3 regions of the Lactivibrio alcoholicus genome follow, and region 2 is predicted to be linked to each of the others. Evidence: riboswitches for the same ligand, from Rfam matches in the RefSeq annotation. Region 2 holds a riboswitch; each other region holds the start of a gene.
What was found. Region 2 has a riboswitch for cobalamin ahead of ACZ5IU_RS05605 (precorrin-8X methylmutase). Riboswitches for the same ligand answer to the same signal wherever they lie in the genome.
Positions count from the first base shown of each region.

Region 1: it holds a riboswitch for cobalamin, as region 2 does, so the genes downstream of both, ACZ5IU_RS10920 (methylmalonyl-CoA mutase family protein) here and ACZ5IU_RS05605 (precorrin-8X methylmutase) in region 2, are expected to answer to the same signal.
Region 3: it holds a riboswitch for cobalamin, as region 2 does, so the genes downstream of both, ACZ5IU_RS12565 (TonB-dependent receptor plug domain-containing protein) here and ACZ5IU_RS05605 (precorrin-8X methylmutase) in region 2, are expected to answer to the same signal.

Region 1 covers NZ_AP042471.1:2,375,165-2,379,123, forward strand. The annotation lists gene ACZ5IU_RS10915 (dihydrolipoyl dehydrogenase family protein) at 1-1,313, shown strand, start outside; cobalamin riboswitch at 1,530-1,691, shown strand; gene ACZ5IU_RS10920 (methylmalonyl-CoA mutase family protein) at 1,842-3,959, shown strand, end outside.
Region 2 covers NZ_AP042471.1:1,177,059-1,181,017, forward strand. The annotation lists gene cbiD (cobalt-precorrin-5B (C(1))-methyltransferase CbiD) at 1-1,115, opposite strand, end outside; gene cbiE (precorrin-6y C5,15-methyltransferase (decarboxylating) subunit CbiE) at 1-6, opposite strand, end outside; gene ACZ5IU_RS05605 (precorrin-8X methylmutase) at 1,127-1,771, opposite strand; cobalamin riboswitch at 1,868-2,048, opposite strand; gene cobS (adenosylcobinamide-GDP ribazoletransferase) at 2,080-2,823, opposite strand; gene cobT (nicotinate-nucleotide--dimethylbenzimidazole phosphoribosyltransferase) at 2,827-3,959, opposite strand, start outside.
Region 3 covers NZ_AP042471.1:2,752,438-2,756,396, forward strand. The annotation lists gene ACZ5IU_RS12565 (TonB-dependent receptor plug domain-containing protein) at 1-1,698, opposite strand, end outside; cobalamin riboswitch at 1,818-1,978, opposite strand; gene ACZ5IU_RS12570 (ABC transporter substrate-binding protein) at 2,046-3,182, shown strand; gene ACZ5IU_RS12575 (FecCD family ABC transporter permease) at 3,161-3,959, shown strand, end outside.

The DNA of each region.
Region 1 (3,959 bases), 1.2 Mb from region 2:
TCGCGGCAAAGGCCGGGATGAAGGTCGCCCTGGTCGAGAAGGACGCACTCGGTGGAATGTGCCTCAACCGCGGGTGTATCCCGACCAAGGCGTACTACGCCCGGCTCGTCGGCGGACACGGCTCCTCTGCGTCGCTCTGGGAGGACAAGGAAACGGTCGTCTCCAAGCTCCGGGAGGGCATCGTGACGCTCATGCGCATGACGGGTGTGGATGTCGTACGGGGAACGGGGACCATCACCTGCGCGGGAGACGTCAAGAGCGTCGAGGTCCGCGGCGCCGGAGATCCCGTTGCGCTCAGCGGAAAAAACCTGATCATCGCCACGGGCTCGCGTTCGATGCCCATGGATTTCGACGGCGCCGACCTCCCGGGCGTCATCACGGGCGACCGGGCCGTCGCCTGCCCGGATCTCTGGAAGTCGCCGGATCACGAGACCGTTTCGTCGGTGGGCGTCGTCGGTGCGGGCGTCATTGCGGTGGAACTCGCGGCGATGCTCAAGGCTCTCGGCAAAGACGTCACGATCTTCAAGCACTCCGACGAGGTCCTGCGACGGGCGGACGGCGATATCAAGAAAAAGCTCGTTCAGGGGTTCAAAAAACGCAAGATCCGGATGGTCGACTTCTTCCACCCGGAGACGATCACGGCGGAAGGGCCGTTGCTGCGGATCTCGGGCTCGACGAAGAACGGCCGCGAAGAAGCGGTCTGCGACCGCGTCATTCTCGCGTCGAGCATGGTCCCGATTCTCGACGGCTACGGACTCGAAAACACCGGGGTCCGGTTCGACCCGCGAAAGGGCATCGCCGTGGACGCATCCATGCGGACGAACATCGAAGGCGTCTGGGCGATCGGGGACGTGACCGGAGGCATGATGCTCGCTCATCTCGCGGAGTATCACGCGCTTGCGGCAGTGGAGGCGATGCAGGGACGCAGCGTTTCGATCCCACCCGACTCGGTTCCGTGGTGCGTCTTCTCGGATCCGGAAATCGCGGCCGTCGGCCTTTCGGAGGAACAGGCCGCGTCGCAGAATCTCCAGTTTGTCTCCGCCCGATCGTACTTCCTCGGGAACGGAATGGCTCTCGCCATGGGCAAGACGGACGGGTTCGTGAAGGTCGTCGCCGCTCGCGACGGAAAGCTGCTCGGCGTCCACATGATGGGGCCCGAGGCGGCTTCGATGATTTCGGAAGCGGCTCTGGCGGTACGATACGGAATGTCGGTCCGGGATGTGGCCTACACGGTGCATCCGCACCCGACATTGAGCGAATGCTTCAAGGATGCGCTCTTCAGGACGCTCGAAGAACTCGAAAAATCGCGATGACGGCGCGATTGTGCGCCAAGCTTGCAGTGACGATTCGCGTCTGCCCCCCAAGCGACTGAGTCGGACACTGTCACCGCCGCCCGGTGCGAGTGAATTTCGCCCTGGCGGCGGTTTTTTTATCGCATTACGGCGTATCTGCAGCTGTCCTGAACCAGGGTATGCGTCCCGTTTCCCGCGCTTGACGTTTCCCGAACCGGAAGGGTAGGATACGGACACGAGAAACAGCAGTCCGCAGATGTTCGGGAATCCGGTGTGAATCCGGAACGGCCCCGCCACTGTAACCGGGACGAAACCGCAGGGTCACCGAGGAAGATGTCGGGAAGACGCGGAAGTAGGATGAACGGAAGTCAGGAGACCGGTCCGCGGACGGTGTTCAGGTCAGGTCTGCGCGGGCGGACGCTGTCCCCGGATGGTGTGGAAGTATGTCTCCCCATTTGTGGATTTCGGTGTGTGTGCCGCCGCGCGACCCGCGGCGGTTTTTTTTGTCCCCGCACGGGGAGGAATTCGACGAGGGAGGGGAAATATCGCATGGAGACAGGGATGGAAACACCGGCGCGAGAATACGACTCCGTTTCATTCGCGGAATTCGCACCGACGTCGTACGTCGAGTGGCGACGGGAGGCGGAGGACGCGCTCAAGGGGGCGCCGTTCGAAAAACGGCTGCTGACGAAGACATACGAAGGAATCACGCTCGAACCGCTGTACACGGCGGAACATACGAAGGATCTGACGCACCCGCGGACGCATCCCGGTTCTCCCGATTTCCTCCGGGGGACGGAGCCCGCCGGATACTTGGCGGCTCCGTGGGCCGTCGCGCAGGCGTGCGACGCCGCTCTGCCCTGGCAGGCGAACGAGCAGCTCCGGCAGGAACTCGCGAGGGGAAGCGACGCGATCCATGTCGCGCTCGACGGCGCGACGCTCCGGTGCAGGGACGAGGCGGAACCGGGCGCGGAATCGTCCCGGGGGTTGTCGCTCGCGACGCTTCGGGATATCGACGAGACGTTCCGGGACATCGACCTCGCGAGCACGCCGCTCCATATCTTCGCGGGAGCGTCGGCCGCGCCGCTGCTCGCTCTCCTCGTCGCACGGACCCGGGCGCAGGGCGCCCTCCGGTCTGTCGCGGAGTTCGGCGGATGCGTCGGGGCCGATCCGCTCGGCGTTCTCGCGCGCGAAGGAATGCTCGACTGTCCGCTCGGCCAGCTCTACGACGAGATGGCGCTGACGATCCAGTGGACGCGGACGAACATGCCCCGGATGCGGACGATTTTCGTCCGGGGAGACGTGTATCACGACGGCGGGGCGAACGCCGCGCAGGAAATCGCCTGTGCGATGGCGACCGCCGTTTCGTATCTCGACGCTATGCGTCTTCGCGGAATCGACGCCGATTCGGTCGCCTCGCAGATGCGGTTTTCTTTTTCGCTCGGCGCGAACTTCTTCATGGAAATCGCAAAGCTCCGGGCCGTCCGGATGGTGTGGTCGCAAATCGCGGAGGCGTTCGGCTGCGGAGAGGGCGCCCGAAAGATCGACATTTTCGCGACGACGTCCGCTTTCACGAAAACCGTGTACGACCCCTACGTCAATATCCTGCGGAATGCGACGGAGGCCTTTTCCGGCGTGGTCGGCGGCGTCGGCGGCATGAATGTCCGGGGCTTCGACGACGCGGTGCGTTCCGGCGACGAACAGTCGCGGCGGATTTCGCGCAACATCCAGATTCTGCTTCGCAACGAGTTCGAACTGCTGCAGCCGGTCGACCCGGCCGGAGGGTCCTGGTATATCGAGTCGCTGACCGAAAGCGTTGCGGAACTTGCGTGGGCGCAGTTCCAGAAGATCGAGCAGGCCGGCGGTATGCAGGAATCCCTCCGGAGCGGCGCGGTTCAGGCCGAAATAGAGGCCGTGCTGCAGGCGCGCTTCAAGAACCTGTCGACGCGTTCCGACCGGGCCGTCGGAAGCAACATGTACGCCAACACGACCGAACAGCCCCTCGCCGTACCCAACCGGGACGAAAACGCGATGCGCGAGATCCGGCGGCTTGCGGTCGCGGAGTATCGCGAAACGGTCGACGACGCGTTCCGGCGCGAACAGCTCGAGCGGATCCCCGATTCGATCGGAGGGGCGGAGGGAGCGTTTCTGAACGTCCTGGTCGACGCGTTCCTCGCGGGTGCGACTCTTGGCGACGTGCGCCGGGTGCTCGACGACGGCTTCGACGGCGACGAGCGCGTGACGCCGATCCGGCCGCACCGGTGGACCGAGCGGTTCGAGGCGCTGCGCCGCGCGACGGAGGAGTTCGTCGCGCGAACGGGCGAGAACGTCTCGGTCTTTCTAGCGAACATGGGGCCCGTCGCGCAGCACAAGGCCCGGGCGGATTTCAGCACGGGCTTCATGGAAGTCGCGGGCTTCCGCGTGCTCAAAAACGACGGGTTCGCGACCGTGAACGAGGCCGCGCGAGCGGCCTGCGACTCCGGGGTGGATGTCGTCGTGATCTGTTCGACGGACGACACGTACCCGGAACTCGTCCCGCCGCTCGCGCGCGCGATCCGCGCGGAGCGTCCGGGCGTGCGGATCCTTCTCGCGGGGGCCCCCGCGCCCGAATGCAGGGACGCCTATACCGAGGCGGGCGTGGACGATTTCATCCACGTCCGGGCCGAT
Region 2 (3,959 bases):
TCCCATTTCGTCACCCCTTCCCGAATTTCGGGGAATCCTCCGAGAATCGCGCCTTCGAGGGAGAGAACCGCCACGCCGAGCGGAACGGTCCCCCCCATGAGGAGCGACGCGCGCCGATGCGCCCGTTCGGCGACGATCGCGAACGTTTCTCCGAGTCCCCATCGCAGCACCGGTTCGACGGCCTCCTCCGCCAGCGGCAGCGAAAGGAGCGTCCGGATCTGCTCCCGCGTCGCGCCGGCGGCTCCCGCGCATGCCGCGATCGTTTCGAGGCGCGCGTCCCCGAAGTCGCAGTGCGTGTTGAAGAGCCCTGCGGCGACTTTCGCCCACTTGCCGACGTGGCCGAAAAGGTGGAGCCTCGGCACGTTCAGCTCCGCGCAGCGTCTCAACGCGTGTCCGACATGGTCGCCGATCCTGACGATAAGTTCCCGGGGGGCGCCGAAGACTTCGACGAGTGGTTTTTCACCGACGTACCCCGGAACGAGGAACACCGTCCCGGGGCAGGAGGAGTCGAATGCGAGCGCCGCGGAAATCGCGATGTCGATCGACGCCAGGTAGGCGGCCGTTGATTTCGGCTCCACGATGCCGGTCGTCCCCAGAATGGAAATCCCCCCTTCGACGCCGAGCCGGGGATTCCACGTCTTCGCCGCCAGCGCGGTTCCCTCGGGAGCCGAGATCACGACGGACGCGCCCCGCCCTTCGGGCAAAACGGAGAGGATCGCCTCCCGGATCATCTTCCGCGGAACCGGGTTGATCGCCCACTCGCCCGGCCGGACCGGAAGCCCTTTCCGCGTCACGCGTCCGATGCCCTCTCCTCCGGATATCCCGATCCCCTCGCGGTCGGTCAGACGAACTTCGGCGAAAATCAGGATCCCGTCGGTGCTGTCCGGGTCGTCGCCCGACTCCTTGCGGACGGCGCATCTCGCGGCGCCGTCCCCGGCGCTGCAGCTCTCGAGCCGCAGCCGAAGTTTCTCTCCGCCCGGAAGCACGATCTCGGCGTATTCGGACGCCGTCCCGAAAAGCAGCATCCCGATCGCCCCCCTGGCCGCGGCTGCCGCGCAGCTCCCGGTCGTATACCCCCTCCGGAGCCCTCCCGTGTATCCGAGCGCGTCGAACATCCGCGCCTCCTCTACCCTGCCCGTTCGGCAATGCGGACGATCGCGTTGACGATGGCCGCCGCCGCGGGGCTGCCGCCTTTCGGCCCTTCGTGCGTGATTCTGGGGCAGTCGAGCGAGAGAAGTTCCCTGTGGGATTCCGCCGCGCCGACGAAACCGATCGGAACGCCGACGACGAGCGTGGGACGACACGCGCGCGAACGAACCAGATCGCAGACCTCGAAAAGCGCCGTCGGCGCGTTGCCGATCGCGACGATCGCGTCTCCGAAGAGCGAGAGCGCCTTCCGGATGGCTACGCGCGCCCTGGTCGTCTTTTCCCCGCGCGCCCGTTCGACGACGTCGGGATCGTTCAGAAAGCAGAAGACGCGGCTTCCGCCCGAGGATGGAGTCCTGATGCCCGTCCGGACCATCTCGACATCAGTGACGACGGAGACTCCCCGGCGGATTCCGGCCACTCCGGCATCGACGGCTCCTTCCGAGAAGAAAAAGGTCTTCGCCCATTCGACATCCGTCGTCGCGTGCGCAATCCGTTTCACGACCTCCCGTTCATTCGGGGGGGCCGCGAAATCGCCGAGAAGCTCCTCGAGAATCCGAAAACTCTTCCGTTCGATCTCCTCCGGCGTGAGAAACCGGTCGGAACACGATACCCGTTCGTCCATCGCATCCTCCCAAAAAAACAATGCGGACCCCTGCGACAGAGGTCCGCTCATCGGGCACACAAACCCGACGCCGGCCCGAACCCTCGCGGGCGCCGCAGCATTCCGTCGGTTTCGGGGTCTCCCGGCTTCCCTCATCCTCGTTCGCCCCTTCCCGGAAGGCTTCCGGTGGTACGGCGAATTCGTCGGGTACACGGTGGCGGGACCGCGCCGGATTCACACCGGCCTTCCCCCGAAAAAACGGTATCCGTGATCTGTAGTCGAAACACTCCAATCCTAAGCTCGCCGGAGAAAAGCGTCAACTCGAAACGTCAAGAGCCCCCCATCGCGGCGAAGGAGAGCAGCGACAGGATCTCCCCGATCTCGCAGACGGCGCCGTAGGAGTCTCCCGTCAGGCCGCCGAGGAGGCGGGCGATCCATTTCGAAACGAGGATCGCTCCGAGCGCAACGAGGACGAGCGGGGCGATTCCGTTCCGGCCGGCGACGGCGATCGCGACGACGATCGCCGTCGCGCCTCCGGCCAGAAGCCGTCCCGGCGTGCACCGTCTCCGGCACATATCGCCGAGACCTCCCGGACGCGCGGAGGGAAACAGCGCCATCGCGAAGAGAATCGCCAATCTCCCGAGAATCGGCGCGAGGAAGATCGCCGTCGCCCGCATGCCTCCGGAATGCGCGGTCAGCGGCGCGAGCGCGGCGGTCTTGAGCAGAAGCGCCGACGCCGCGGCGATTCCGCCGAACGTCCCGAGGCGGCTGTCTTTCATGATCGCAAGACGAGATGTCCGGTCGAAGCCGCCGCCGATGCCGTCGAACGTGTCCGCGAGTCCGTCGAGGTGGAATCCGCGCGTCAGGAACGCCCAAAGGACGACCACGAGCGCACTCGACGGCACCGGCGGCAGGACGACGCGCAGCGCGGCGTCCGCCCCCGCCAGAAGCGCGCCGATCACCGCCCCGGCGATCGGGAACCACGCGGTCGCCCGTCCGATATCGTCGGGAGAGCCCCCGGACTGAGGGACAGGCAGGATCGTGAGAAAGGCGAGCGCCCTGAGAAGATCCACGACCTAGACTCCGCCGCCTGTTTCGAGCGGTCCCGAAACCCCTGCGCTCTCGAACGTCGACATCTCGGAGAGAATCCTGGCCGACGCTTCGACGAGCGAGATCGCGAGCGCGGCGCCGGTTCCTTCTCCGAGACGGAGCCCGAGGTCGAGAAGCGGCCGCGCCCCGAAAAACCGGAGCATGTATTCGTGTCCGACCTCTTCCGACCGGTGGGAGAAAAACATGTAGTCCTTCGAGAGCGGGCAGAGCAGCGCGGCGATCATGGCGCCCGCCGTCGAGATGAAACCGTCGACGACGACCGGAATGCCGAGAGCCGCCGCCCCGAGGATCGCCCCGGCGATGCCGCCGATTTCGAACCCTCCGACCTTCGCCAGAACGTCGAGGCCGTCCGTCGGATCCGGACGATTCAGGCGCAGGGCTTCCCCGATGACCGCGATCTTGCGGCGCAGTCCGTCGTCGGAGAGGCCGGCTCCCCTTCCGGTCACCGCCTCGACGGATTCTCCGGTCACGGCGCAGACGATCGCCGCGGAGGGAGTGCTGTTTCCGATGCCCATTTCCCCGGTTCCGAGGATGTCCATCCCCCTCGCGGCCTCTTCTCCGGCGGCGGCGATGCCTTCCTCGACGGCCCGGAGAGCCTCTTCCGGCGTCATCGCGGGACCGTGGAGGATATTCGCCGTCCCCTTCGCGACCTTCCGGATCCGGATCCCCTCGTCCGGCGCGAAGTCGTGGTTCACGCCCATATCGACGAGAACGACCCGGGCGCCGACGTGTCGCGCGAGAACGTTCACCCCCCCCCCGCCGCGCAGGAAATTGCGGATCTGCTGGACGGTGACTTCGCTGGGGTAGAGCGTGACGCCTTCGGCGACCACGCCGTGGTCCCCCGCCATCGTGAGGATGACCTTCTCCCTGACGCAGGGGCTCGAGGTCCGCCTGATTCCCGCGAGACGCACGGACAGTTCCTCGAGGCGTCCGAGGCTTCCCCTGGGTTTCGTCAGAATGTCCTGTCTGCGGCGGGCCGCTTCCATTGACGCCCCGCACAGGGGCCTGATCTTCGCTATGGTGTCGCGCAACGCGTCCATCGATGCCTCCGGTTCTGTTCCGACCGCGTGCGACGGGTCGGGAATTTTGTGACTGGAAC
Region 3 (3,959 bases), 1.6 Mb from region 2:
CGGGCGGTCGTCGATGTAGCGCACGGCGAGTTCCGCGGACCAGGGATTCCGGTCGTACCGCAGCGATCCCTGCATCGTCCACTCCGGCGTACGCAGCGAACGACGCCACTCCGCGCCGGAACTGCTCCGTTCCTCGGCGCGCATCCACGTTCCGGAAAGGCGCGCCGAAAATGGGCCGTCGAGTGTCCATGAACGTTCCGTCTCGATTCCGAAGGACCGGAATTCCGCGATGTTGGCGTACGTACCTTCGTATGTCACTGGGTCCGACACGAAAACGATCTTGTCGTCCATGAACATCGCGAAGACTCCGATCTGCCAGCTTCCGAGCCCGTCCTTGCCCCGGACGCCGGCGTCGTAACTCCAGCCCTTTTCGGGTTTCAGATTGGGGTTGCCCTTCACGAGCCACATCGTGTTCGTCGTGTAGAGCTCGTAGAAGCTCGGCATCGCGAAGAAGCGTCCCGCGGACAGGTACCACGTCTGTCCGCCAGGTGTCTGGTACTCGACACTGAGCTTCGGCATCAGCTCTCTGTGGTTTTCCGCATCCTCCTGGTCCCAGTATTCGTATCGCACTCCCGCGTTGACGAGGATGTCCCCCGCGGGAAGCGACACCTCGAGGTAGGGAGCGACGTTGCTGCGCGAATGGTCCTTTTCGTTCTCGGCGAGCTCTTCGCGGAAGGTCGTCCACTCCTTTCTGTAGAAAAGACCTCCGACGGCACGGGCCCGGCCTATCATGAACGGAGCGTAGATGTCGGTCGTCAGGCTCCGGTCGTCATACGAGCATCCGGCGATATGAGGGTATTCCCGTTTCTGGGTATCGTACCCGAGCAGCGCGTGAATGCGTTCGCCCGAGTAGGAGAGGGCATAGCGCGAGTACGTCTTTTCCTCTTTGTTGACGACTGCGGTGTAGGGAGGGGTGTAGGTCGGCGAAGACGCGTCCTCGAAGATGTTCGTGTAGCTTCCGGCCTCGGCCCTGAAGGACCACGCTCCTCGCGAAATCGTGATGCCGCCGGCGTCGCCCTCGTAACTGTCCGAATAGTAGAGTTTGCCGCCCTCGTCGGTTGTCCTGTAGATCCGGCGGCGTCCCTCCTCGGTCCTTTCCGCGTAGGCGTTGAGGCGGAACAGGTCGTTCGATGCGGCGGCGGTCGCCGCGTACCGTCTGAGACCGTCGGGCCCCGCCTCGATGGTGACGCGGCCGCCGCGCGAGTCTCCCTTTTGCGTGATGACGTTGATGACCCCTGCGGCCGCGAGGGAACCGTACATCGCGGAGGAGGCCCCCTTGACGACTTCGATGCGTTCGACGCTTTCGGCGGATATTGAGTGGAGGTCGATCGCCGCTCCACCCGCGATGTGCGAAGAGCGGTAGAAGGGAATACCGTCGACGAGAACGAGCATCTGGGTCGTGAGCCCCCGCACCGTCACCTCTGCGTCCTGCGCCCACCCCATCCGGTTCGACTGGTTGATTCCCGGAACCCGCGAGACGAGGATGTCGGCGACAGTTCGCGCGCCCGTAGCCGCGATATCGGCGCTCGTGATGACGTAGACCGGACTCGCGATCTCGTCGATCGACCCCGCGATCCTGCTTCCCGTGACGACGACTTCGGGGAGCGACACGACGCCCGGGGCCGCAGAAAGTGCGGGACATGCGGCGAATACGGACAGGAACGCCGCGAACGTGAAAAAAGACAGACGCTGGTTCATATGAAACTCCCTCCCTGGAAAATGACAGGGGGGAAGCCTGCATGCAACAGGCTCCCCCCCTCTATATGGACATCCCATATACAACGGGTTCCACGCTGCCGTCGCGCCCTCGCGCGCAGTACAGACTCCCATGTCCGGCCGGTCTCCTGGCTTCCGTTCCGCCTCCTCCGCGCCTTCCCGACCGAAGTCGGTGACGTTATGCGGATTCGTCCCGGATACAGTGGCGGGGCCGCTCCAGCGTTTCACTGGATTCCCGAGCACCGGACACGCGTATGATATTCTTTTCGTATTCTATCCGTTTTACCGACGCCCCGTCAATCCGACGGATGCATACCGAAGGAGACCGCATGAACCGGAAAAGGATCATCTTCTTGCTGGCGTGTGTATTCTCTCTCACTGTCTGTCTTCCGGAGGCGGCACGTACAGAATGTCGTGCCGTACCGCTTGCGAAAGCCCGGAACGTCGGGATCGAAAAGGGCGGCTCGTGGACGCGGCTTCGGGTCCGCAATCCGATTCCTGGCGCTTCCGAGGAGAACGTCTATATCCTCGTTTCGCGGGATGTTCCGCTTCCTCCCGATATCCCGTCCGGGCGCGTGATTCGCGTTCCCGTGAGAACGTACTGCAACATGTCCACGACACTCATTCCGTTCCTCGAGGCGATGGACGGCCTTCGCGGACTTCGCGGGCAGGGGGGACGCGCGTACGTTTTCACGAAAGCCCTCGACGCGGCAGTCGTCGCGGATCTCGGCCCCGGAAACGCGCCCGACCCGGAACGGATCCTATCCCTGGCCCCGGAAATCGTATTCGCGTACGCGAGCACTCCCGACGAACTCGAAACAATACGCAGGCTCGAGTCGTTGGGCCTCTCGGTCATGTCGGTTACGGAATTTGCGGAGGAACATCCGCTTGGGCGCGCCGAATGGATCCGCGTCTTCGGCCTCCTGTTCGGCAGGACCGGGGAGGCCGAAGAACTCTACCGGAGTATCAGAACCTCGTACGAGTCGCTTGCCTCCCGCGCGGCCGCGCTGTCCGCGAGACCGGGCGTCCTCGTGAACGATTCCTTCAACGGTGTCTGGTACGTCCCGGGGGGGATGAGCTGGCCCGCCATTCTGATCCGGGATGCGGGCGGCGATTATCTTCTCGATACGACCGACCGGACCTGGAGCGCTCCGGTCGACTTCGAAACGATCGCCGCGATCGCAGCGAAGGCGGATTTCTGGCTGAATCCCGGCGTGTGGAAAACCCTCGATGACGGAGTCCTTCAGGATCCGAGGTATCGCTCGTTTCGTCCATTTCGGGAAGGAAACGTCTACAACAACAACGCGCGGACGACTCCGGCGGGAGGATCGGATTTCCACGAGAGCGGGGCGCTCCGCCCGGATCTGATTCTCGCGGACCTGATCGCGATCCTCCACCCGAACCTTCTCCCCGCTCACCGCCTGTATTACTACAGGAAGCTCGAATGGAAGTCAGGAGCGCGGTGATGCGCGCAAGGAGCAATCCCTCGTTCTTCTTCCTCGTTGCGGCGGTCGGTCTGTTCATTCTCGAACTCGCTTGGGGAACGTCGGTCATTCCGTTCGGGGATGTCGTCGCCGCCCTGACGGGGGGCATCCCGTCAGAGTCCGGGACGGCCCGGATCGTTCTCGACGTGCGCCTGCCCCGCGCGGTGTCCGCGTTACTCTGCGGCGCGGCGCTTTCGGTAAGCGGCATCCTGATGCAGACACTCTTCCGGAATCCGCTTGCTGGACCGGATGTCCTCGGGGTCACTTCGGGCGCGAGCCTCGGAGTCGCCCTCTGGATTCTCGGCGCGAAGACGTTTGCGGGATTCGGGATATCGTCGTTTCAACATCTCGGGCTCGGCGGGGCGGCCGTTCTCGGTGCGCTCGTATCGACGGGAATCGTTCTTGCGGCGTCGCGGCACGTCGATGACGGCACGGGACTTCTCGTGTTCGGAGTCATGTTCGGGTTTGCCGTCAGCGCCTTCGTGAGCGTTCTCCTGAACTGGGCTCTCCCGGACCAGGTGCAGCGGTACGTCGCATGGGGGTTCGGCAGTTTCGCTTCGTCGGGCTGGGAACGCGTCCGGTGGCTCGGAGCGGTCATGCTCGTCGCGCTGGCCGCGTCGATCCTCCTGATGAAGCCGTGCAACGCGTTCCTCCTCGGCGAGACGTATGCCGCGAGTCTCGGGGTGAATGTCCGTTTCGTCCGGTTTGCGGTCATCTGCGTGGCGTCGGTTCTTGCGGGACTGACCACGGCGCTGAGCG